2 regions of the Virgibacillus salarius genome follow, and region 2 is predicted to be linked to the other one. Evidence: riboswitches for the same ligand, from Rfam matches in the RefSeq annotation. Region 2 holds a riboswitch; the other holds the start of a gene.

Region 1 (12,061 bases), on a different contig from region 2:
GAACTCATAAATAAAGTAAAACTTCATTCAAATAAATAAATCCTTTTATTCTGAATGATCATGCATGTAATCCATGTTTCTTGAGCTGTAATAAACTCCTATTCTGTTGAGCAAGTACTTGTACAGATAATGTCAGTCTAAATTTATTTTCCCTTAAACCTCAACACTTTAAACATTGAATTCCTAAATAATAGTATTTATCGAACATTTTCTTCCATATGAACAAATGGCAAGTCCGTATCAACCATTCCAATTACTCGTTTCATGGCTATATTCTCCCCTTTTAACCATCGTTTAAAGTCAAAGATTTCTGGCTTTCGATCTCCACCTAAAGCAAACCACACCTTTAATTCTTTAGGAAAATAACCAGAGGTATGAATGGTTCCCGACCAGTTTTTATATTTAGTAGAGAATACACCTCTTGTTGAATTATTCATCATTTCAAATGCTTGATAAGCATTATTTAATGACCCCTTTTGCTCATCTATTGCCCGCTTCCTTCGATAGGAATCATCCAAATGGTAACGGTTTTCAGCTGTTAATGTTTCAAAATGATTGGTACATACATGTGACTGACGTACCTTAACAGCTCGCGGTGATGCTTCTACTACAATAGAATCCCCGCTCCTATCTAACAATACATAACTAAATGAGTGCCGATGAGGAATATCTTTCAATAAATGTATTGCCTCTTCTGTATTTCTACAGCTTTCCAAAATTATTCTTCCGATCATATTACAAATAAAGCCATCACCCGGCTTTCGACGATGAATGAAATTATAGCCCAATGCAAGACCATGTTCGTTCATACCATCCATTCTGCCAGTAATGCGCTGTGACGGTCCAATGGTCGCGAAACCTTGATCATTTGGTTGAAAAATGGTATAGCGCCCTTCATAAGTTTTCGGATGATAGTCATAATTACGTATCATATAATTGGACCCTGTAAAAATAGAACAACCACTTTTGGTATACGCTAAACGATAGCCACCGAACTCTTGAAGTACATCATTGATATCCCACTTTAACGCATGCATGAGTCCTTGAAGTTCTTCCCATATTCCTGGAGCAAACGTCGTGATAGCCGCCTTTGCCTCACTTTCATTAATAGTGAAACGCGGTCTTCTAATTCCCCATTGCTTCTTTCTGTTTTCAAGAATAAATGAATTTCTTAACCATTCACCCTGCCTAATCCCATATTCATAATGACTACCACGAAATTGAATAACATCACTATAAATTTGTTTCATCCGCTCCCCCCTTTGCATTCGTATCCCCCTATTTTAATGAATTTATATTTATTTGAAAATAAATGTGCCTAAACTGAAACTTTTTATTCATTTTCAACGTATACATTCATAAAGGTAATAATCACATCATTACTTGTAGGGTTCACATATTGTTTTTGTGTATATAAAGCTACTATTTTTTCCGGACTCTCAAAGTTCCCTCTTGTAAAGAAGATAGGAGATGAAAGCATGACAGGAATATTAACAACAACGATTCTATCCTTTATCCTGTATTTTGTTATTGCTGGATATTTTGTACTTAAAAACAAGAAATATCGAGGAACAACTTTTAAGGCAGTTGCTATTATATTTGCGACTTTATTTATCATAGGGGCTATAATCGTCTATATTTTTATGCCACCTATTACGATTCCAAATATGACGATTGCCAATATCATCATTGGAGTAGCTGGTATGACTGGTTTGTATATGCTTACGTCAAGCCAGCCTTTTAGCAAATCAAGTCAACAGTTTGATGTGATCACAGGGGCCATCATTGTATTTACTGTTATAGCTATTCCTGGATTTTTTGTATTAGGAATATTCACCTTAGATGATACGTATGAATCCATTGCTAAAGAAGAAGTAGCTGAAGCCAAACCTTTAGATAAAGATGCTACACCAATTGTTGTTTCGCCTGAGTTTGCTCGAAATAAAGTACAGAAGGCGATGAGTGTAGTACCAAACACACAATATTATGACTTAGGTAAGTTGCAGGTGCAAAAAATTAAAGATGACATTGTGTTCGTTGCACCGGTAGAGTTCACTGATTTCTGGAGGTACTTTAGAGGCAAAGAGACAGAAGGTTATTTCACTATCTCTGCTACTGATGTTAATGCCCAGCCAAAATTTATTAAAAATAATATGAAGTATACAAATTCGAGCTACTTTCATCATAACATTGATCGTACCATTTATAATGCGCATCCAGATTATATTCGAAGTGGTGAGGCACAAATTGAAGTAGACGAAAATGGAAAGCCTTGGTATGTTCAAACGCTCTTTAAACCAATCGGACTAACGAACAAGCCAGATATGGAAAAATTACATGTTGCCGTAGTCGATCCTGTTACAGGTGATGTTAAACTATATCATGCTGCTGATGCACCTGAATTTATTGATGGATCCATTAGTTCAGAAATGGCCTCAAATGAGAATGAATATTTCGGGAAATATATTCATGGGTGGCTGAACTCCCTTTTTGGCAAAAAGGATGTAAAGATTCCGAATGAATCTGGTACGGAATCAAGCGTTACACCAATTTTTGATGAGAATGGAGAGATGCATTATTTTACTGATATGTCTTCCCCAAAAGAGAATATTGACTCCGCACTTGGTTACACCTTAATTAATGCAAGAACAGGTGAACTAACATATTATAACGGGGAAAAGAATAACGGCATAATGGATAGTAAGGGTGCAAAGGAAATTGTAAATAAAGAGTTCCCTGAAAAGAAATGGACTGGTTCCATGCCAATTCTTTACAACATTGATGGGAATCCAACATGGGTTGTAAATGTCCTTGATCCAAACGGATTATTTAAACATTATGCATATATTAAAGCGTCTGATTCCGATTTTGTTGTTTTTGGTGATACTGCCAGAAGTACACTTGAGGCTTATCGTTTAGCTTTGGCGCAAGATCCTAGTAATGTGGAATCAACTGGAGAAGCAGCATTAGAAAAGAGAAATGGTATTGTTGAACGGGTTGTTGTAACAACGCAAGATAAAAAACAAATTGTTCAATTCTTACTTAAAGATGATGCGACTATTTATACCGTAAATTCTGGAAAAGCACCAAGATCCATTTTCTTGCAAATAGGCGATAAAGTTCAATTAGAAGCAAATATGCGTGACAATCAAACCGGAATAGTAGAAACAATCTCCATTGAGGGACTAACAGAATAAAAGGAAAAACAGGCTAGGAGGATTTACTCCTTAGCCTGTTTTTTTAGGTCCATGATTTTTTAACCACCAGAACAATTTGGTTAGCCAAAAAGCAAGATACGAAATAGCAACATCCAATAAGAATATATAGGTTAACTTCATTCCTCCATGCAAAATTAACATATCCAAAGCAATAAAAATAGAGGCTAATCCATATCCAAATCCAGCAGAAAGCACGATAGCATATAAATAAAAATTTTTCCCTTTATTCGTACAATATTGGTAGAGCAACATAAATCCAATCGGCAGCACAACTGTTGTCACTGTAAGACTTGTTGGAAATAAGTAGGAAATACTATGTGGTGTAATAAGATAATTATACATCGATAATACATTATCAAGATTAGACCACATGACATGTATGGCAAAACCATAAAAACCGATTTCAAATACTCTCCCTCGATCCAAGAAAAAGTATAAAAGAACGAAAGGAATAATTACACTCACAATATTGAACCAAAAATACCATGTATCTGGACCAGAAGTTTGATGCCAATACTCTTCCTGTAGAATGCCAAGTCTTTCTTTTAATTCATAAATTTGATAATATAGTTCATCTACACTCATACGCTTTAACCACCTGAATAAACGATCGTTGAGGTTAGTTTAAGCTTATCTTCGTAATTCTATACAGATAAACAATTAAGCGCTTTTATCCAATACAAAACGCTGTTTTCATGTATGGATTTACAATAAAGAACAAGAGCGCAAGCGCCCGATTAGAAACGATGATTGGCGAGTCAACGGTGATAAAGGAATCACAGTGAGATTGCGAGCCGATGTTGACTTAGATTAGGGCGATTCGTGAAGTCGCATCGTTTCTGGGCGCTAGAGCTGGGCGCAGCTCAACACGCCCCTATTTATCCACATGGGCATATTTTATAATTTTCCTAGACAACAAAAAACACCCCTAGCAATTAGATATTTGGTCTAACTTTAGGGATGCACCTCATTGCAGGTAGGTTCTATTCACCAATTAATAATGATAACTCTTCCCAACGTTCCATCTTTGCCTCTAATTTGGCTTCTATCTCTTGCTGTTCGTTAAATAATACTTGGACTCTTTCTGAATCACTTCCAGCATTTACAATGTTATCCTGGATCTTTTCCAGTTCTTCTTCCAATGCTGTAATAACATCTTCAATTTCATTCCATTCTTTTTGCTCATTATAGGAAAGTTTTTTCCTCTGTTTCTTCGGCTTTACTTTTTCTGTTTTTTCAACAGGCTTTTGGGTCATCGGTATTTCCTTCTGTTTCTCTAGATAGTCCGTGTAGTTTCCATAGTAAGGTATTATACGATTATTTTCCGTAAAAACTAATAAACGGTCAATCACTCGATCTAAAAAGTATCGATCATGTGAAACTGTTATAACGACGCCAGGAAATTGATCGAGATACTCTTCTAATACACTTAATGTTTGCGTATCTAAATCATTGGTAGGCTCATCTAAAAATAAAACATTTGGTTCTTCCATTAATATTTTCAATAAATAGAGACGACGTTTTTCTCCACCTGATAGCTTCCGAATATACGTCCACTGTTGTGTTCGAGAAAATAAAAAATGTTCGAGCATTTGCTCAGCTGTAATAATCGCCCCGTCTTTTGTGTGGATAACTTCAGCTACTTCTTTTATATAATCAATGATTCTCATTTCACCGTTAAGCTCTTCATCACCCTGTGTATAATAGCCGATTTTCACTGTTTCACCAATAATAACTTCTCCATTATCTGGTGTAATACGCTGTGCCATTAAGTCGAGCAACGTCGTTTTCCCAGACCCATTTGGACCTACAATACCTAATCTGTCTCCAGGAACAATTAATTGATTCAATTTGGTTACGATTTGTTTATTGGCAAAGGACTTATCTACTTCCTTCAGCTCTATTACTTTTTTCCCTAATCGGACAGATCCTACGGGTACATCAATGGCTTGCTCATTCGTGTCAAATGTTTTTTCCTTCATCTCATGAACACGATCAATTCTTGCTTTTTGCTTTGTCGAACGAGCTTTAGCTCCACGCTTTAACCACGCTAACTCCCTGCGTAGCGTATTTTTATGCTTCATCTCATTACTTCTCTCCAGCGCTTCACGCTCTGCCTTTTTTTCTAAAAAAATCTCATAATTCCCTTCATACGAATAAAGCTTTCCTTTGTCTAATTCGAAAATTCGATTCGTCACACGATTTAAAAAGTATCGATCGTGTGTAACTACTAATAGGGAGCCACGATATGATTGTAAATACCTCTCAAGCCAATCAATCGTCTCATTATCCAAATGGTTCGTCGGCTCATCTAAAATGAGGAGATCAGCAGGCTGAATTAAGGCTTTGGCAATGGCCACTCGCTTTTTTTGTCCCCCAGATAACGCATTTATTTTTCTATTAAATTCTGTAATGCCTAGCTTCGTTAGGACCGTTTTGGCTGCTGTATTTGCTTCCCACGCATTTGCCTCATCCATCTTCTGCTGCATCACAAGCAAATTTGATTGCGCTTTTTCACTTGTTGGATCACGTTGTAAATCCAGCAATGCTCGCTCATAATCGCGCATCACACGCATAATTAACGAATTACCATAATAAATCTGCTCCATCACTGTCAAATCCCCATCTAAATCTGGATCTTGGGCTAAGTATTCAATTTGATAATCTTTTGCGTGCTGAATCGTACCCTGTTCTGGTGACTCAAGTTTTGCGATTGTTTTAAGGAATGTAGACTTCCCGGTACCATTTACTCCAATTAACCCTATTCGTTCATGCGCAGCAATGATACAGGAAACAGATTGAAATAATATTTTATCACCAAATGATTTCGTTATATTTTCAACGGTTAGCATTCTCGATCATCCTTCAACTCTTTCGATTCTTTAACCATGTTTTAATAATAATAGCAATTAACAATAGCATCCAAGAAGTTACAAGGTAGAAAATAACTTTACTTGGCTCAGCCATCTCTGAAAAGAAAAAAGCCATTCCCGTCCATACAACAGCAATGATAACTAATTGTCCTAATAATAGCTTAATAATAATCTCCCCCATATCTGTGAACACAAGATCTTTTATCATTCATATTTTTTATATATAAAGTGAAACTTCCATCCGTGGGGGGTTTTGTTTTTCCCCACGGATGGTTAGGTGAACCGATCGGACATTTACTGGCAGTTGTTCCACACTTACCCATATTGGTTCACTTTATTGCTTAAAGTGCGGATCTTACTGCCAGTTATATGCGGGATAAAGTGAAACTTCAATCCGTGGGGGGTTTTGTTTTTCCCCACGGATGGTTAGTACCACAAGGGTATGACCTAAAGGCCCTTAAACCGATCGGACATTTATTGAAAGTTGTTCCACACTTACCCATATTGGGTTCACTTCATTGCTTAAAGTGCGGATCTTACTGCCAGTTATATGCGGGATAAATTAAAAAAATCCTCTACGGACAAGTTTATCCTATCCCTATGGATTTTTCCAACGTTAGAAGGATATTATTTTAGATAAAGTGAAACTTCAATCAGTTGGTGGTTTTGTTTATCCACCACTGATTGTTAGGTGAACCAATCGGACATTTACTGGCAGTTGAACACCTTCTTATCCATATTGCTTTCACTTTATTCCTTGAGGTGGGGGGCTTACTGCCAGTTATGTGGAATAAAGTAAGAAAGAGAAATAGCAAAATAAGCAAAGCAACTCCTCTAACTATTTCTGAGAAGTTGCTTACTTGCTTTGATATATCGTTTTATAATGATCGAAGTAAATTTGCCATTTCTATAGCTGATAACGCTGCTTCCGCTCCTTTATTACCTGCTTTTGTACCAGCACGTTCAATTGCCTGCTCAATGGACTCCGTTGTTAAGACACCAAAAATAACTGGCTTCTCGGATTGTAAGGATGCTTGAGATATCCCCTTTGCTGCTTCATTACAAACATAATCAAAATGAGGTGTCGAGCCTCGAATAACTGTTCCTAAAGTAATAATGGCATCATAGTCTGCTTTCAGAGCCATTTTCTTAGCAATTAATGGAAGCTCGTATGCTCCAGGAACCCAAACAATCGTAATATTTTCCTTTGCTACACCATGTCTAATTAAGGCATCCTCAGCCCCCTCGAGAAGTTTACTAGTAATAAAGTCATTAAACCTACTTACAACAATACCGATTCTTAAATCGGTTCCTACAAGATTACCTTCCAATATATGTCCCATTTTGCTTACACTCCTCTTCTATCATTAATCGATAATTGATTAAATCTTCAATAGAAATCATACATAAGTTAAACTTGGCAGCCATTCTTTCTAAATCTGGCACTCTCGCCATCATGCCGTTTTCTTTAATTATTTCACAGATAACTCCTGATGGGGCTGCTCCACAAAGTTTTGCTAAATCCACGGAAGCTTCTGTATGTCCAGGACGTGTTAAAACACCTCCACCCTTAGCAATTAAAGGAAATACGTGACCTGGCTGTTTAAAATCCTCTTTCATTGCAAATTTATTAACTAAGGCACGAATTGTCGTTGAGCGTTCATGTGCGCTTATCCCAGTAGTTGTATCCTTATAATCTATACTGACTGTAAAGGCTGTTGATAGCGGATCGTTATTGTTTGATGTCATTAAAGAAAGTCCAACTCGCTCTGCTACTTCTGACTCAATCGATGTACAAACCAGGCCTTTACCGTGGGTGATCATAAAGTTTATCGTATCAGGAGTGATCAGTTCAGATAGTGCTACTAAATCTCCTTCATTTTCTCTCTGTTCATCATCCACAACGATGATAGGTCTCCCTGTCTTTAATTGATCGATAGCCTCTTCAATTGTGTTCATTTATGGCACCTCCTAGATAATACCTTTTTGTTTAAGAAAATTATGATCAAGCTCCCTTGAATCAGTAGAATGGGAAAGCAATTGCTCTACATGTTTCACGAGCATATCACACTCTATATTCACCAAGCTCCCCTTGCCTTTATCTCCTAAAATAGTCACGGAAGCTGTATGAGGAATTAATGATATCGTAAAGACATTCCCACGAACTTGAAATAGTGTTAAGCTTACACCATCGACTGCAATCGAACCCTTTTTTAGTAAATATCTTTCTAGTTCCTTATCCACTTCAATGTCATAATAAATGGCATTCTCCTTTTGATATTTCTGAATAATCGTTCCAGTACCGTCAACATGGCCAGAAACAAAATGTCCACCAAATCGACTGTTAACTCCCATCGCCCTCTCTAGGTTCACTTCAGACCCTTTCGTCAGTTCCTTTAGAGAGGTAGCTTTCATTGTCTCTGGCATCACCTCCGCAGAGAAGCCAATATCATCAAATGCAGCAACTGTTAGACAAGTCCCATTAACAGCAACACTATCACCAACGTGCATATCCATGATCACCTTTTTGGCAGTAATTGTTAAAAAGATTGCCTGTTTAGATGGTTGCTTTATGGAGCGAATGACACCTTTCTCTTCAATAATTCCAGTAAACATAAATTTCACTCCTTTTTCCTAAAATTGAAGCGTACTAGATCGAACTTATACTGGTTTTATCTTTCCAACCAGTAGAACAAAAGCGCAAGCGCACGATTAGAAACGTAGCGACTAGAGCCAGTCAACGGAGATAAAGGAATCACGTTGTGCTTGCGAACCGATGATGACTTATCGCAGGGCGATTCGTGAAGTCGCATCGTTTCTTGGCGCTGGAGCTGGACGCGGTTCAACACGCCCAAATTTATCCATATGGACAAATTTACTAGACTACGAAAAAAGCCTCTGAATTTCGCTTCAGAGGCTTTGAGGACAGAATTTCGTCACCACATGTATACGTAAATAAGCCATTGAAAATATGAATGGCAAAAAAACGTTGGCAAATAGCATACGTATCCTATTTGCTAACATGCTGCGTCAAAAATTCCTTCTCCCATCCAGACTTTAACTGTCGGCTCTGGAGTCACACCAGATCCACCGTTTGGCATTATGCCGCACGGGTCACGGACTAAGAAGTAAATAACTTCATCACCGCCGATTGGGAATTTCACCCGACCCCGAAGGAAATAACTACTATATTATATTTTCCTTATTACGGTAGTAACTTTTTATTATTATAGGGGCATTTATTGGTTCCTATAAACCACCGCCAAGTTCCTACCAAAATCCTTCCACTTTCCTTAAGGATTATTGCTTAAATATTATCAATACTTATATAAAAATGCAAGGAGATATTTTTCTCCCCCATCATCTTTATAGCTTCCTAAAGTTGTGTAAGCATTCATTTAACTATAGATATTCGTACTTCTGTAATCAAATCAAGTGAAGCTTCCATCTGTTTTTAAAACATATACGTACAAAGGCTTCATTCGCCACATCCTGTGGCAACGCCTTTGTGACCTACTTCCATTTAGGCCCGAACCAATCGGACATTTACTGGCAGTTGATCCACACTTATCCATATTGGTTTCACTTGATTGCTTGAAGTGGGGACTTACTGCCAGTTATATGCGGGATAAAAAATAAATATATGGTTATATAATAAATGGGTCACACCATAAAATAGTAATTATTACAGTACCTTCCTTGCTATTGCATTTCACTAGTAATCATCGTAAGATTATCTGCTGAAGAAGCCACTTCGTCCATTGCTTTACCTAATTCATCCAATACGTTCACAAATGAAATAAACTCTTTTTCAATCTTATTATTTTGAATCCTGGTTTTTTTCATCGTATTAACAATCTCTGCAAAATGCGTTTCCGATTCTTTAAACGTATCGTTTCCATTTTCGATTTCTTCGCTAATTTTATATAATGATCCAGTTAATTTTTCTACTTGTTGATCTGTATTCGAGATAAGGGTTGACACATTTGTGACTGATCTTTTTGTTTCATCTGCAAGTTTCCTAACTTCTTCTGCCACGACTGCAAATCCACGACCGTGCTCACCAGCTCGTGCAGCCTCAATTGAAGCATTAAGAGAAAGCAGGCTTGTTTGATCAGCGATCCCCGTTACAATATCAATAATTCCTTGCATTTTTTTTGATATATCTGCTAAAGCCTTCACCTCACTAGCAAGCTTATGTATAGAATAATGAATTGTCGACATGTTTTCCTTCTGTTCGTTTACTTGCTGCTTACCATTTGTCGCTCGCTTCTCTGCTAAATATGAAAGCTCTGACCCAGCATTCGCAATTAATACAATTTCATCTGATTGTGAACTCAGTTGTTGGAACGCAGCATTTGTTTCTTCCGATATGGCCGCAAGATTCTCCGATGCATGTGCTACATTTTCTCGTATTAATTGCTTTTGTTCCTCTGCTTGTTTTTTTATCCGCTCTGTTTCCGCATCATATGCTTCCAATACCAGCTGTTGCTCTAAATTTACTATTTTTGAAATGGATCGAATTGCTAGGAAACATTCGTCTTTTGAGTTAATGTTCTTCTCTATTATTGTCACCAATGACAAGAACAGGTCTTGAAAGGCACACATGTACCACTTTGTATCAAGTCCGATATGTACATGTATTAAAGCGATTCGTTGTCGTTTGGAGAAATATTCCTCATTGATTACCCCTGTAAACATTTCCGAGATATGTCTTTTTAAAGTTTGCTTTAGTTTTTCTATAGAACTATGTTGCTTAATAATTTGTAGTAAAGCAGGTTCATTTTCTAGATTTTGATAAAATCTATCAACCATAAAATCCAGATTTTCTACGACATATTCTTGCGTACAATGAATTATTCGTAAATCGGCCTCCGTAAGTCCAATCATCTGAAATTGTCTCTCTACTTCACTACCAGCTTCTATTTGAAGCTTGGCTTGTCCACCTTCTAATTGACGTGTGGTAGTTTTTTTGGTATTTCTTAACATCAATTGTTTCCCCCTATCTGTATAGGGTTAATATCGGCAAAATAGTTACTTATTTTCAGTCTAGTGAACGATCCCTTCGATCGACTTGTAGTTTTTATGGTTAATTCAGCCCTAATTTACTAGATAGTCTATTTTCACGTGAGTATAAATGTTTATAAAGTGAAAATTCAATGAGTTAGGGGTGTTGTTTTATCCTCCACCGAAAGTTAGTTCCAGAGCAAAAGCGAAAGCGCCTGATTAGAACCGTAGGGACTGGAGCGAGTCAACGGAGATAAAGAAATTACGATGAGCTTGCAAGCCGATGATGACTTAGATTAGGGAGATTCGTGAAGTCACCTCGTTTCTGGGTGCTGGAGCTGGATGTGGCTCAACACGCCCATATTTATCCACATGGGCAAATTTTATACTTCTTATCTTTCAAGGATATGACCTAAGGCCTTTGAACCAATCGGACATTGACTGGCAGTCCATCCCCTACTTAAACATATTGGTTTCCTTTATTGCTTGAATTTATATGCGGGATAAACGAAACACATATGATGCCCTATTTTCATTAATAAAGAAATAATTGCATGAAATCAAATTGCGAAACTAATACCAATGGTTTATTTATCAATAACCGTTTAAAAACCTGGTAAATGTTAGTGACCTAAGATTATTAATGTATTCACGTTTACACGCTGTTCACTACAATGAAGCAGGAGAAAAGAACTACGAAAAATTTTGGAAAAATAGCTACAAAACTATCATTTTTAAAATTAAGACAAATATTGACAAAGTTCTACACTACTCTCCATATATAGTTAGAGACAACTACCAATGGAACTAGGGGGAATTTATACCAAAAAAAGGAGGAGAAAAAATGCAGCAATTTCCCATGAGGAAATATATTGCCGTTCTGCTAACCTGTATCTTACTTATCACATTAGCTACGCCATATCTATCACATGTTTTTGCCCAACAAGATAAGCGCGAGTCTGC
Region 2 (12,061 bases):
GTCACAATTTGTGATGCTGTCTCCGTCATGCCAAATGATTGGAAAACTGGCACATTCATTTCCTTCGCTTGCTCTAATAATGGACGAGGAGCAGGTCCACCTCCTAATAATACACAACGAAGGGAAGTTGGATAACGATCGGTTCCAAGCTCTTCCAATAATTGTTGAAGCATTACAGTAACTACAGATACGATGGTAACGCCTTCGTGCATAATTGCTTTCTGGACACTAGTTTTATCAAACTTCTCTAATAAATAGACAGACATACCATAAACTACACTGCGAATAAGGATGGATAAGCCACTAACATGAAATATTGGTAAAGCAGCTAACCATTTATCGTCAGAATGAATCCCTAAATTAAGTGCACTCCCTATTGCACTCCACCAATGGTTTCCGTACGTATGAATGACGCCCTTAGGAGAGCCAGTTGTGCCAGATGTATACATAATGGAAAACGGAGTATTTAATTGTATTTCCGTGGTAAGGACAATATCTGCATGCTCGTGATAATTATCTATTTCCTCAAACACAGCCTTATTTAAACAGGGTATTTGCACAGCTTTCACTTTTAATTCATCTGCATAGATTAAAAATGAAGCATCTGCATCTTTAATTTGATATGTTAATTCCTCATTCGTTAATCGAGTATTTAGTAAAACGACTACTGCCTTTAAGTAGCTAATTGCATGAATTGCAGTAATCATCGCTTGTTTATTCGTCGATAAAACAGCCACATGTGAGCCTTCCTTCACTCCCCATGTAGCTAATTTCTTCGCGTACATTTGGCTTTGTTCCTTCAATTCTTGAAATGTTATTTGATATCCATTTGCGTATTGGATAGCTGCACAATTGGGCGATATATCGGCCTGTTTAGATAACCAATGTGGTATCGTATCTTGCATGTTCCTACCTCCTTCGTTCTACAATCGTTTGCCGTCTAATCTATAATAGAGAGCTATGTAAGAAAAAAACCTTTGCTAAAAAAGCAAAGGTAAGAGATCACTATTTTTGACTGCATTGCTTAAGGGAACCGTGGGAATTTTTTAAAGTCTGGCTTTCTTTTTTCTTTAAATGCATCTCTTCCCTCTTTCGCTTCATCTGTTGTGTAGTAAAGCAAAGTAGCATCGCCGCCCATTTGCTGCAATCCTGCCAGTCCATCAGTATCTGCATTAAATGATGCTTTTAAGAAGCGTAAAGCTGTTGGAGATTTTTCTAAAATTTCCTCACACCATTGGATCGTTTCCTCTTCTAATTTATCAAGTGGTACAACTGTATTAACCATACCCATTTCATATGCTTCTTCTGCATTATATTGACGACATAAATACCAAATTTCACGAGCACGTTTATGTCCTACCATCCTTGCTAGGTAACCTGCTCCATAACCAGCATCAAAGCTACCAACCTTCGGTCCAGTTTGTCCGAAGATTGCATTATCTGCTGCGATTGTTAAATCACAAACAACGTGAAGAACATGTCCTCCACCAATAGCGTAACCAGACACCATTGCAATTACTGGCTTAGGAATCGTACGAATAAGACGTTGCAGGTCTAATACATTGAGTCTAGGTACTTGATCGTCGCCTACGTATCCTCCATGCCCGCGTACAGATTGGTCTCCCCCTGAACAGAAGGCTTTTTCTCCTTCACCTGCTAAAACAATGACCCCAATATCTGAATCATCACGTGCATCAGCAAACGCATCAATCATTTCATTAACAGTTAATGGTGTAAATGCATTACGCTTTTCAGGACGGTTGATTGTTACTTTGGCGATGCCATTATATTTTTCATAGATTATTTCTTCATATTCTCTTACTTTTTCCCATTGAATAGGCATGATAATTCCTCCTTAAAGTAGTATGTAATCAATTAGTAAATTAATTGCATATATCAGCCAGATAAATATCCGTGATATACTCAGATACTATTTTACCAAAAATCTCTGGTTTCTCCACATGAATTGCATGTCCAGCTTCAGATACAATGGTTAGCAACGATTGCGGAAAGCGATTGTCCATTTCCTTCATCAGTTCACAATATTTTTTATCTAACTCACCCGCAAGTAACAATACAGGTTTAGTAAGTCGCGCTAGAGCATCCCACCAAGATGGTTGAAAACCTGTTCCCATATGTAAAAGCGAGTCAGCTAACCCCGTTTTTGACTGCATGTGACGTTCATAACGAACAGATTGCTTTATTTCTAAGGGTAACGACGTTTGACTTTGAAATAACGGTATATTTTCCCAATATGACACAAACCAATCAAGCCCTTGTTCAAGGATCCTATTGGCTAATATTCTATCGTTTTCTTGTCGTTGAACTCTCTCTTCAAGCGTATCAATGCCTGGAGATGTACTTTCAAGAAGCAAGGCTTTTATCTTTTCAGGATAATGTATGGCATAAGATATAGCTGTTCTTCCCCCCATTGAATATCCAAGCAAACAAAAAGATGAAAGCTTTAATGCATTAAATAAAGCATCTAAATCCTTACAACAAGCCTCCATCGACTTCTCCTTCGCCTTTGTCTTTCCGTGTCCTGGTAGATCAATGGTAATTAATGTCCACTTGTTTTTCCATTTATTAACGAAATAATTCCAAGTCCTACTACTCCCCGTAAAACCATGTAGCATAACAATTGGCTCACCATTACCATGAATTTCATACCAATAGTTAGATTGATTAATGGAGAAATACAATATTTATGCCCCACCCTTCAATAGTTCAGCTTCAATTGCCTGCCATTTCTCTCGGTGCCATGCTGCATTTTCTTCTCTATCTGTCTTTACTTCGATAATGGATAAACCCATATTTGCATAGCTCTGAAGCAGCGCCTCTTTGACCTCTTTTTCAGTCTGAGGGTTAAAGTAGCGCCCCCCATACATCGTAACTACATGTTCAAAATTAATATTTAATGGTGTACCAAACAAAGCCTCAAAGTGTTTTCTATCATTTGCTTGAGGTAAAAACGAAAATATACCTCCACCATTATTATTCATAAGTAAAATGGTAACATCCAATTTATAATGCATCGCTGCATGCAATCCATTCATATCATGAAAAAATGAAAGATCTCCTAAGACAAGTGTTAATCTACTCCCATTCGAGGCAGCGCCTAAACCACTAGATACTACGCCATCAATGCCGTTAGCACCGCGATTAGCAAGAACCTGAATTCGCTTTTCTGTTGTTAAAAAGAAGGTGTCTAAATCCCGTACTGCCATACTATTCCCAACAAATATACTACTGTTATCTGGAATAACATCCAGTAAACCACGCATTGCTTCACCTTCTGTAACCTGATTATTTGTTTTACGTAGTAGATGTTTTTTTGTTATCTGATTGGTTTGTTGCCATTCATACAGCCAATCTTTGTCCAACTTTAATTCTGTATTTGCGGTAAGGTGCTCACAAAATAATACAGAATCTGCAAAGACAAACTCAGTTCTATTACCAGCTGGCTCCCGAAACCCACGGTCATTCTCTACGACAAATTGTAAAATGTCTTTATGCTGTTTCACATAGAATAAGTATGCCTTTGAAACTGGCATCGCACCGATACGAATAATAAATTCAGGCTTGAGCAGTTCACGAATTGTTTCATTCCGTAAGAAGGCATCGTAACCATCAATGACGACATCCTTAGCATGTTCTCCTGACCGAACTTGTGATAATGGGTCAGCTAGAACCGGCACTTGCCATTTAGCAGCTAGCTTTGTAACGACTTCACCTAACTTAGGATCAGTCTGTGGTCCACATACAATAATACCTTTTTTCTTTTGCTTTAACTTTTCATGCATCTGATCTATTTGTGTAGGTGATAGCTGTTTTTTTCCGTCATAGGTTGGCAGGTATGGCGTATTACAAGTATCTCCCCACAAATTATCTAGTTGAAAATCTACGACCAATGGCTCACGAAAAGGGAAATTCAAGTGAACCGGTCCACAATTTCCTTCCTTTGCCATAAAAAAAGCCCTTGCAGCCTTATTCCTGGCATACAGCAGCATTTCTGGAGTTGATTCAGGAAGCGCCATTTCCTGAAACCACTTCACATATTCTCCATATAAATTCAACTGTGCTATAGCCTGAGGAGCGCCTACATCACGTAATTCATGAGGTCTGTCAGCAGTAAGAATAATTAATGGAACTCTGCTGTAAAAAGCTTCGACAATAGCTGGATAGTAATTTGCAGCAGCAGTACCGGATGTACACACTAATGCAACTGGACGCATGGTTTTCTTAGCAATACCCAGTGCATAAAAAGCAGCAGAACGTTCATCAATGATGATCCATTCTTTAATTTGTTTATGTTCGGCTAAAGTCAAAGCTAATGGTGTAGATCTTGAACCAGGTGAAATTACAGCATCCGTTAATCCATTATTTGCTAATTCATCAATGAAATTTGCTGTATAGCGTGTTAACGTCTCGGTGTGGTTCATGATTCTCCTCCTAAAACAGAAAGCATAGGTGTGAATTTAATCCGTGTCTCCTCAAATTCCGCTTCAGGAATAGAGTCCTTTACAACTCCACATCCAGCAAATAAAGACGCTTCATCATTTTGAATAAGAGCAGAACGTATAGCTACTGCGAACTCTCCATTATCATTACTATCTAGCCACCCTACAGGAGCGCCATACCAACCCCTATCTAATAATTCATAGTCTCTAATAAATGTTATCGCATCATTTCGAGGAACACCACCAAGAGCAGGTGTTGGATGTAATTGTTCAACAATGTCAAAAATACTGTATCCTGCTTTTAACTTTCCCGTTACAGGTGTATATAAGTGCTGTAGATTTTTCAATGGGTAAACAGTCGGCTCCTCTGGCACATGAACATTGACACAATATTTATTTAAGCCTTTTTTGATCATTTGCACGACAAAATCATGCTCTTCTCTATTTTTTTCATCGTGGAACAGTTGATTGCTAATTTGTCGATCCTCTGTTTCTGATTTCCCTCTAGGAGCAGTGCCTGCCAAACAGGTTGATAGCAATTGTTTATTTTCAATCTTTACTAATCGCTCCGGAGTAGCGCCGATAAAGCAATTGTTGTTACGTTCAAAAGCAAAAACAAAGCTGTTTGATTGGGTTGCTAACAACTGATCCAGTATCGTGGCAATATTAGCATTTTTATTTAATTTCACACGCATTTCTCTAGCCAATACGATTTTATCTATTGATGTATGGCGGATTTCTTCCGTTGCTTTCTTTACCGTTTTTTTCCATTCTTCAGGTGCAATGACTTTTGTAGTTAACATACGTAGTTTTTCCTTCTCTGCCTTTATTGGCGTGAGAAGGAAACGTTCAGTATCACGTAGTTGATTTGCCAATTGAATAGGATGATCCGTTTTTTTAGCCAAAACATTTATTGTAAAATAATAGTTTTCCTTATATTTCGTTAACATATATTCTGGAACAGTAAATTGAATAGCTGGAAAATCGCCCCAAAGCTCGGTTCGGTCCTTTTTAGGATCAAAATCCATTCCCCCCAATGAGACTAATCCAGTACCAGGAACATCAAACGAATTATGAATAATGGCTTGATCTATTACTTGTTTCCATTTTAATTCCATATGTTGAAAACGATTTTCATTAGCACTGATATCATACGCATTTCCAACGCCAGCTATAGAAAATGCATCATTTGTGCTCGTCCAAAAGACGCGATCCTTCTCTATCTGTCGTGCTGCTTCAAAAAAACAAACCGGATTTTTAGGTTGAATCTTTTTCGTTATGCTACAAAGCTGGACCTTATTAATAGAAAGGCTACTAATTGCGTCTTCCAAGATCTCTTCCAGTTGTTTATCTTGTACTTCAATCATCTGAATAAACCTCCGTTAAACTAACAATGACAAAACTTCCATCTTTATTCTATTCTCTTTTCAACTGTTTCTCAAGAAAATCAAACCCAAACGTTGACACTATATAGCAATTTCCATATCATTAATATGATATTGGTACAAAAACAGGAGGAGCATACCATGCAATCATTAAATAAAGTTAATATAAAGGATGCAATGAATGAAAAGGATGGTTTTCAAGTATGGTGGCGTTTATTACGTCCTCATACACTGACAGCATCTTTCGTTCCAGTATTTGTTGGGTCTATGCTTGCTTTTCGAGAAGGCCATGTTCACATATTATTATTTATCGCAATGTTAATTGCCTCCATGCTAATTCAGGCGGCAACGAATATGTTCAACGAATATTATGATTATGCTAAAGGACTAGATACCGAGGATTCTGTTGGTATCGGGGGCACCATTGTTCGTGATGGAATAAATCCAAAAACTGTCCTCCGCTTAGCACTTGCTTTTTTTGGAATTGCCATCTTAATTGGTATCTATATAAGTATTCAATCTAGTTGGTGGATAGCTGCTATCGGTTTAATATGTATGGTATTTGGTTATTTATATACAGGTGGTCCTCTACCCATAGCTTATACACCACTTGGTGAGTTATTCTCCGGTTTCCTAATGGGTACGGTCATTATTGGAATTAGTTACTTTATCCAAACAAACACGATCACTGGTGAGGTACTAATTGCTTCCATTCCAATAGCATTGTTTATTGGCGCAATCATGCTATCTAATAATATTCGTGATCTAGATAATGATAAAGAAAATGGTCGGAAAACACTAGCTATACTTTTGGGAAGAAAAAATGCAGTCCGCTTTCTAGCATTGATGTTCATTGTAGCCTTCATAACGACTGCGACGCTTATTATAGCAGACATTTTCCCACTATGGTCTTTCATTACATTTATTGGAATTATTAAAGCAGTTGATGTCATTAACAAATTTAAAGGCAAGACAGAGCCAATTGAAATGATGCCAGCAATGGCAGCAACTGGTAAAACAAACTCCATTTACGGAATTTTACTTGGGATATCTTTAGTTATTAGTATGTACATTTAATAAGGGGATATTATACTATGGACCATACGTTACTGAAAACATTAGGAATGGAAATTGAGACATTGACGAAGAATAAAGTAGTAGTCACGATGCCGGTTGATGAACGTACACATCAGCCAGCTGGATACTTACATGGTGGTGCTAGTGCTGCACTTGCTGAGACCGCTGCTAGCATTGGGGCTACATTACACGCAGATATGGAGCAAGAATCTATTTTCGGCATTGAAATTAATGCGAATCATATCAAAAGTAAGCGAACCGGTATAGTAACAGCTACTGCCATCCCTCTTCATGCAGGAAAATCAACAATGGTTTGGGATATTAAGATTACTGATGAGCAAGGCTCACTCATATGCATTTCTAGATGCACAATCGGTATTGTTTCAAAAAGACAAAAAAAGCAATAAAGAAAATTTTCCTTTGCGCAAGTATCGATAAGCAACTTTAAGCTATTGCTATTTCGCCTAGAATCGATGGTGTATTCTCCCTTTTGAAGTTGGTGTACGAAGCTAAAATTGTTAATCCAAAGCCCGAACGATAAAAATAAATGTGCATACGAGTACAGCCAAATTACGTAGACTCCTTGAAAAAGAATGTTTCTACTAGTACGATGGAACGCTTCCGAAGCCTTCCTTTGAATACCCTTGCTTTCAGCTAACGCCTACGACGACCTTCACCGTTCGGGACTTTAACCCTAGAGCGTGCGCACATGCCTGGCACACCAAAAGGAGTATAGAAAAACGAGCGTTTTTCTATACTCCTACGGCGTTACATAATCGCCCTTTTTTCTATGAAGCAATATGGACTTGTTTTTGTTCAATCCAGCTTTTTAATTTAATAAATAACGGGATAAATAACGCTCCAACGATGATACCCTTTATTACATTAAATGGAAGAACATATGCGTAAACGGAGAACCATTTAACGGAATTTGACATATCCTCCCAGCCCATAAACCAGCTGTAAGCAGGTAGAATGATGAAATAATTTAACAAACTCATTCCCAGAGCCATTATGATCGTTCCCGTTACTAGTCCAGAAACAACACTTTTGACTCCTTTATATTTATGATATAAGAGGGATACTGGAATGACGAACATAATCCCGGCCATAAAATTTGCAATAACTCCTACCGGATCTGTACCACCACTTATAGCTAAATAAAGAATATTCTTAATCGCTACAACAATAACCCCAGCTAATGGTGAAAAAATAAGGGAAGCCATTAATGCCGGGACATCACTGAAATCTACTTTTAAATAGCCTGGCAACAAAGGCAATGGGAAATTCAGGAAAAATAAGAGCAAAGATATGGTACCTAAAAGTGATAAAATAATAAGTTTTAATAGCTTTGATGATTGCATGTTACGTTTCATCGTTTTCCTCCTTCATCAATTATCGATTCCTATCTCGTGATGAAGGATATGAGCCTAACAGTTAGCAAATGAAAAACCCTAAAGCGCGGCCTAACCGGGGCTTTAGGGTACCATAAATTCATTAGGAAAAAGCAGTGCGAACTAACGCACCTTTTCTTGGCTCGACATCTTCTCCCATCCAGACTGTAACTGTCGGTTCTGGACTTACACCAGATCAGCCACAGCAAAATGCCTGCTGTGGGTCACGGACTTAAAGCAATTAACTGCTTCTTACCGTCGGTCGGGAATTTCACCCTGCCCCGAAGATGGAATCGATATTATGTTGTACCGTTATTTTAACCTATCTTTATTCGTATTGCAATATCTATGTTTACCTACTCAATCGATAAGTTTTCAATCAAATTAAGTATAGACTTTAGCGGAAAAGCAATAATCAGCTAAACTATAGAATGAACAAAAGCGCAAGCATCCGATTAGAAACGTAGCGACTGGAGCGAATCAACGGTGATAATACTATTTCAATAGGCGAACCGCCAGTCGTCAACAAACAAAAACTTCTTGACCAAAACATTTCTTTCCATAACTTTTTACGGACATGAAGAAAATCCATCTTGCTAAGTCTTGAACTGGCACTTTTATAGGCATTGATGAATTTCGATCATTCACTGTTGGGTTGTGCTTTGAACAAAAAAGGAAAAAAAGCCTTTGGGCTGTCACCCAACCGAAATTCATCTCCCCCTTACCGTTGGGCTACGCCCTTCACACGCTTGAAGTTGGAGACTTCTTTCGGAAGTACGTTAAAATTTCCTAGACTACAAAAAAAATCACTCCGCCCCAGTAATAATGGAGCGAAGTGATTTATACATGCTAAGAAATTATGAAGGATGCTTATTCTTCGACATTGATAAATAATTTACCTTCAGCTTGCTCACGAGTTTCGTTGCCATAGTCATCTTCGACCTTTACTTCTATTACTGCCCCTTCAGCAACAACATTGCTAGTTGCAGTCCAATAACCTACATAATGTCCATCTGATGTTTCCATCATTGGAAGCTCCGTAGCGTTCATAACCGTATTGGTCAATGGCATATGAATAAAGTACGTCGCTCTAAGCCCTGGTTCACTATCAAATTCAAATTTCACCGTCTCACCTGCTTCAAGTGTAACATCTTCCTCAGGAGTCAGATTCTCAATTTCTGGTACAGTGAAATCTACATCAATAGTAACAGATTCAGTGGACGTATTGCCTGCTAAATCATGAGCAGTTACTTCAATTTCATTTTCTCCGTTTTCTAAAAGTATTCGTTTAGAATACATGCCATCTTCAACAGCCGCTTCTTGTCCATTCACTTCCACGAAATCTAGGTTGGTATCAGAAACTGAACCTTCTACAGTTACGGTTTCACGATTAGATTTCTCTCCATCCTTAGGGCTGTCTATCGTTAATTCAGGAGACTCTGTATCCAACGTTACAGTTACAGGATCAGATTCACCTGTTGGAGTACCATCAAGTAATGATACAGCAGTTAATTCATTCGCTCCTTCCATCAATTCTACCGGAATAGCAAATGAACCATCATCACCAATTTCAGCAGTACCGGCTTCTTCGCCATTATTCATTAATTGAACGGTCGTTGTTGGTGAAGCAGTACCTTCAACAGTCAATTCGGTTTCGTTTGTAATCATATCTTCAGCTGGAGAAGTAATGACAGGTTCCTCCACCTCATAGTTTACACGAGCGCGAATCATGTAATTTCCTTCATTAGCAGGAGATTTAGACCAAGCCCCTCCTACTAATTGGTAGCTGCGTTCAGCATTAGGACTGCTTTCATCTGTAGCTAGACCTGGAGCACCTGTATTTGGAGCAGTTTGGATATATACCATATAGAAATCACCATCTACAGTAATTCCATGCTCAGAAAGATCAACTACCGTCCATGCATCTTTATCGCGATTTGCCTCTGCGTCAAATGGTCCAGCAAGTTTTTCACCCGGAGCACCGTCTGGTCCTGAAGCATCCCAAACTTCTACTTGGAATGCAGTTCCACCAGGGTTAGGGAACTCTTCATCCCAGAATTTGAATACACCAGAATCAACTACCCCAGCTTCTTCTCCTTCAGGAAGAGACATTTTCACTGCCCAACCATTGAAAGCATCATAAAATGCACGAGCGTTTTCTGGTGTACCATCATCATATGCTATTTCTCCACCAGGAACCGTATAGAATGGTTCTAACTCGACATCTGCTGTCGTATCGCTATCCGCTAGAGAAACTTCAACTTCCGTACCATGATAACCGCTAGACACTACTTTTAGTGTATATGTTCCTTCATAAGCTGTAAGCGAATAGTTACCGTTTTCATCAGTTGTCACAGGTTCAACATTTGCATCCTCAACTAATAGAAGAGAAGCCCCTGAGATTGGCTCGCCTGTTTGCTGATCAGTTACCGTACCGCTAACTGTGTATTGATCAACTTCTTCTAGCGTAAAATCAGCTTCAGCAGCACCATCAGCTTCAATGGTTACGGATTGTTCTGCTGATTCAAACCCGTATGCTTCTGCTTTTACCGTATATTCTCCTGCGGCATGAAGTAATGAGTAACTACCTGTTGCAGGGTCCGTAGTCACCGAACGACCACTTTCTAGGACACTAACCTGTGCACTCATAGGAAGTAGTGTTGGGCTGACTGCCTCTTTATCTACTAATGGTTCTTTCTTTGGCTTTACTGGCTGAATTTTTGCAGGATAAACTTTTTCTTTTAGCGTATCCTTTGTATCCGTTTTAATAACACCTAAAGCAGCGTTATCGAAACCAACTACCCCTATATAGCCTCGATCCTTTGCCAAAGATGCACTTTCACCATTAGAAGTATCTGCTAGTGTTACGTCATCAATATACCAGCCATCTCTAGTGACACTCCCATCTGTGTCAAGATTAAAGCCAATATACACACGCTGTCCACTATATTCAGACAAGTCTACTTCTACGCTTTCCCAACCATCTGAGGTATTCGTTATTTCCGTTAATTGTGTCCAATCTTCTTGGTCAGTTGATATAAACACATGACCGTAATCCCAATTGTTTTCAATATTGTACCATTGATTGAATTGCAAGTATGCATTTCCTTCTGGTAAATCAATTGGTGGCATAACCAGTGTAGTGTTTGTGTTACTATCATACTCACCTGCTAAATTTGTAGCATATACGTTTTCTCCTGAAGCTGCACTCTCTGGTCCAGAAGTTGGAACACCACGCTCCCAGCTGTTATTTTCACCAAACACTGTCCAGCCAGCCGATGCTGATTCAAAATCGTCAGAGAAACCAACTGAGACTCCAGATAATAAAGTAACCTCATACGTATCACTGGTTACTTCATTGTTACCAAAATCATTAATTGTCCAAGTATACGTTAGAGATTCACCATCTATTTGCTCTCCAGGAATCGTTACTTGGTATTCACCTTCTTTATAATCTCCTGAAACACGTTCCGCTTCGACAGTTTGTGTTTCACCATCTTGATCTGTATACGATAGATTTACACTGTTTACACTTATGTTGTCCGATACTTGAATGGACAAATTCAAATCCATTCCAGTATAAGATTCACTAGGACCTTCATGTTCGAAGACGGGAGCTTCTGTATCCTCTCCTGCCTTAGTAACCTGTCCCTCAAGTGTTCCTAACCCTGTAACAAGTAAAGAAATGGCATCATATGCATTTACAAGCCCATGACCATAACCATTATTCGGTACCTCTGTAAAG

What was found. A riboswitch is a leader RNA that binds a small molecule or an ion and turns the genes downstream of it on or off. The one in region 2 is predicted to bind FMN.
Region 1: it holds a riboswitch for FMN, as region 2 does, so the genes downstream of both, ribE (riboflavin synthase) here and ABDZ84_RS10480 (ECF transporter S component) in region 2, are expected to answer to the same signal.

The regions. Positions count from the first base shown of each region.
Region 1 covers NZ_BAAACY010000016.1:45,225-57,285, reverse strand. The annotation lists gene ABDZ84_RS02830 (C45 family autoproteolytic acyltransferase/hydrolase) at 198-1,250, opposite strand; gene ABDZ84_RS02825 (DNA-binding protein) at 1,479-3,197, shown strand; gene ABDZ84_RS02820 (hypothetical protein) at 3,228-3,803, opposite strand; gene ABDZ84_RS02815 (ABC-F family ATP-binding cassette domain-containing protein) at 4,202-6,070, opposite strand; gene ABDZ84_RS02810 (hypothetical protein) at 6,084-6,299, opposite strand; gene ribH (6,7-dimethyl-8-ribityllumazine synthase) at 6,970-7,434, opposite strand; partial or broken gene ribB (3,4-dihydroxy-2-butanone-4-phosphate synthase) at 7,436-8,050, opposite strand; gene ribE (riboflavin synthase) at 8,063-8,707, opposite strand; FMN riboswitch at 9,126-9,273, opposite strand; gene ABDZ84_RS02790 (protoglobin domain-containing protein) at 9,794-11,080, opposite strand; gene ABDZ84_RS02785 (S8 family serine peptidase) at 11,943-12,061, shown strand, end outside.
Region 2 covers NZ_BAAACY010000078.1:66,473-78,533, reverse strand. The annotation lists gene ABDZ84_RS10515 (o-succinylbenzoate--CoA ligase) at 1-905, opposite strand, end outside; gene menB (1,4-dihydroxy-2-naphthoyl-CoA synthase) at 1,025-1,843, opposite strand; gene menH (2-succinyl-6-hydroxy-2,4-cyclohexadiene-1-carboxylate synthase) at 1,884-2,702, opposite strand; gene menD (2-succinyl-5-enolpyruvyl-6-hydroxy-3-cyclohexene-1-carboxylic-acid synthase) at 2,706-4,442, opposite strand; gene ABDZ84_RS10495 (isochorismate synthase) at 4,439-5,827, opposite strand; gene ABDZ84_RS10490 (1,4-dihydroxy-2-naphthoate polyprenyltransferase) at 5,987-6,922, shown strand; gene ABDZ84_RS10485 (hotdog fold thioesterase) at 6,940-7,329, shown strand; gene ABDZ84_RS10480 (ECF transporter S component) at 7,711-8,298, opposite strand; FMN riboswitch at 8,461-8,609, opposite strand; partial or broken gene ABDZ84_RS10475 (transposase) at 8,741-8,986, opposite strand; gene ABDZ84_RS10470 (S8 family serine peptidase) at 9,187-12,061, opposite strand, start outside.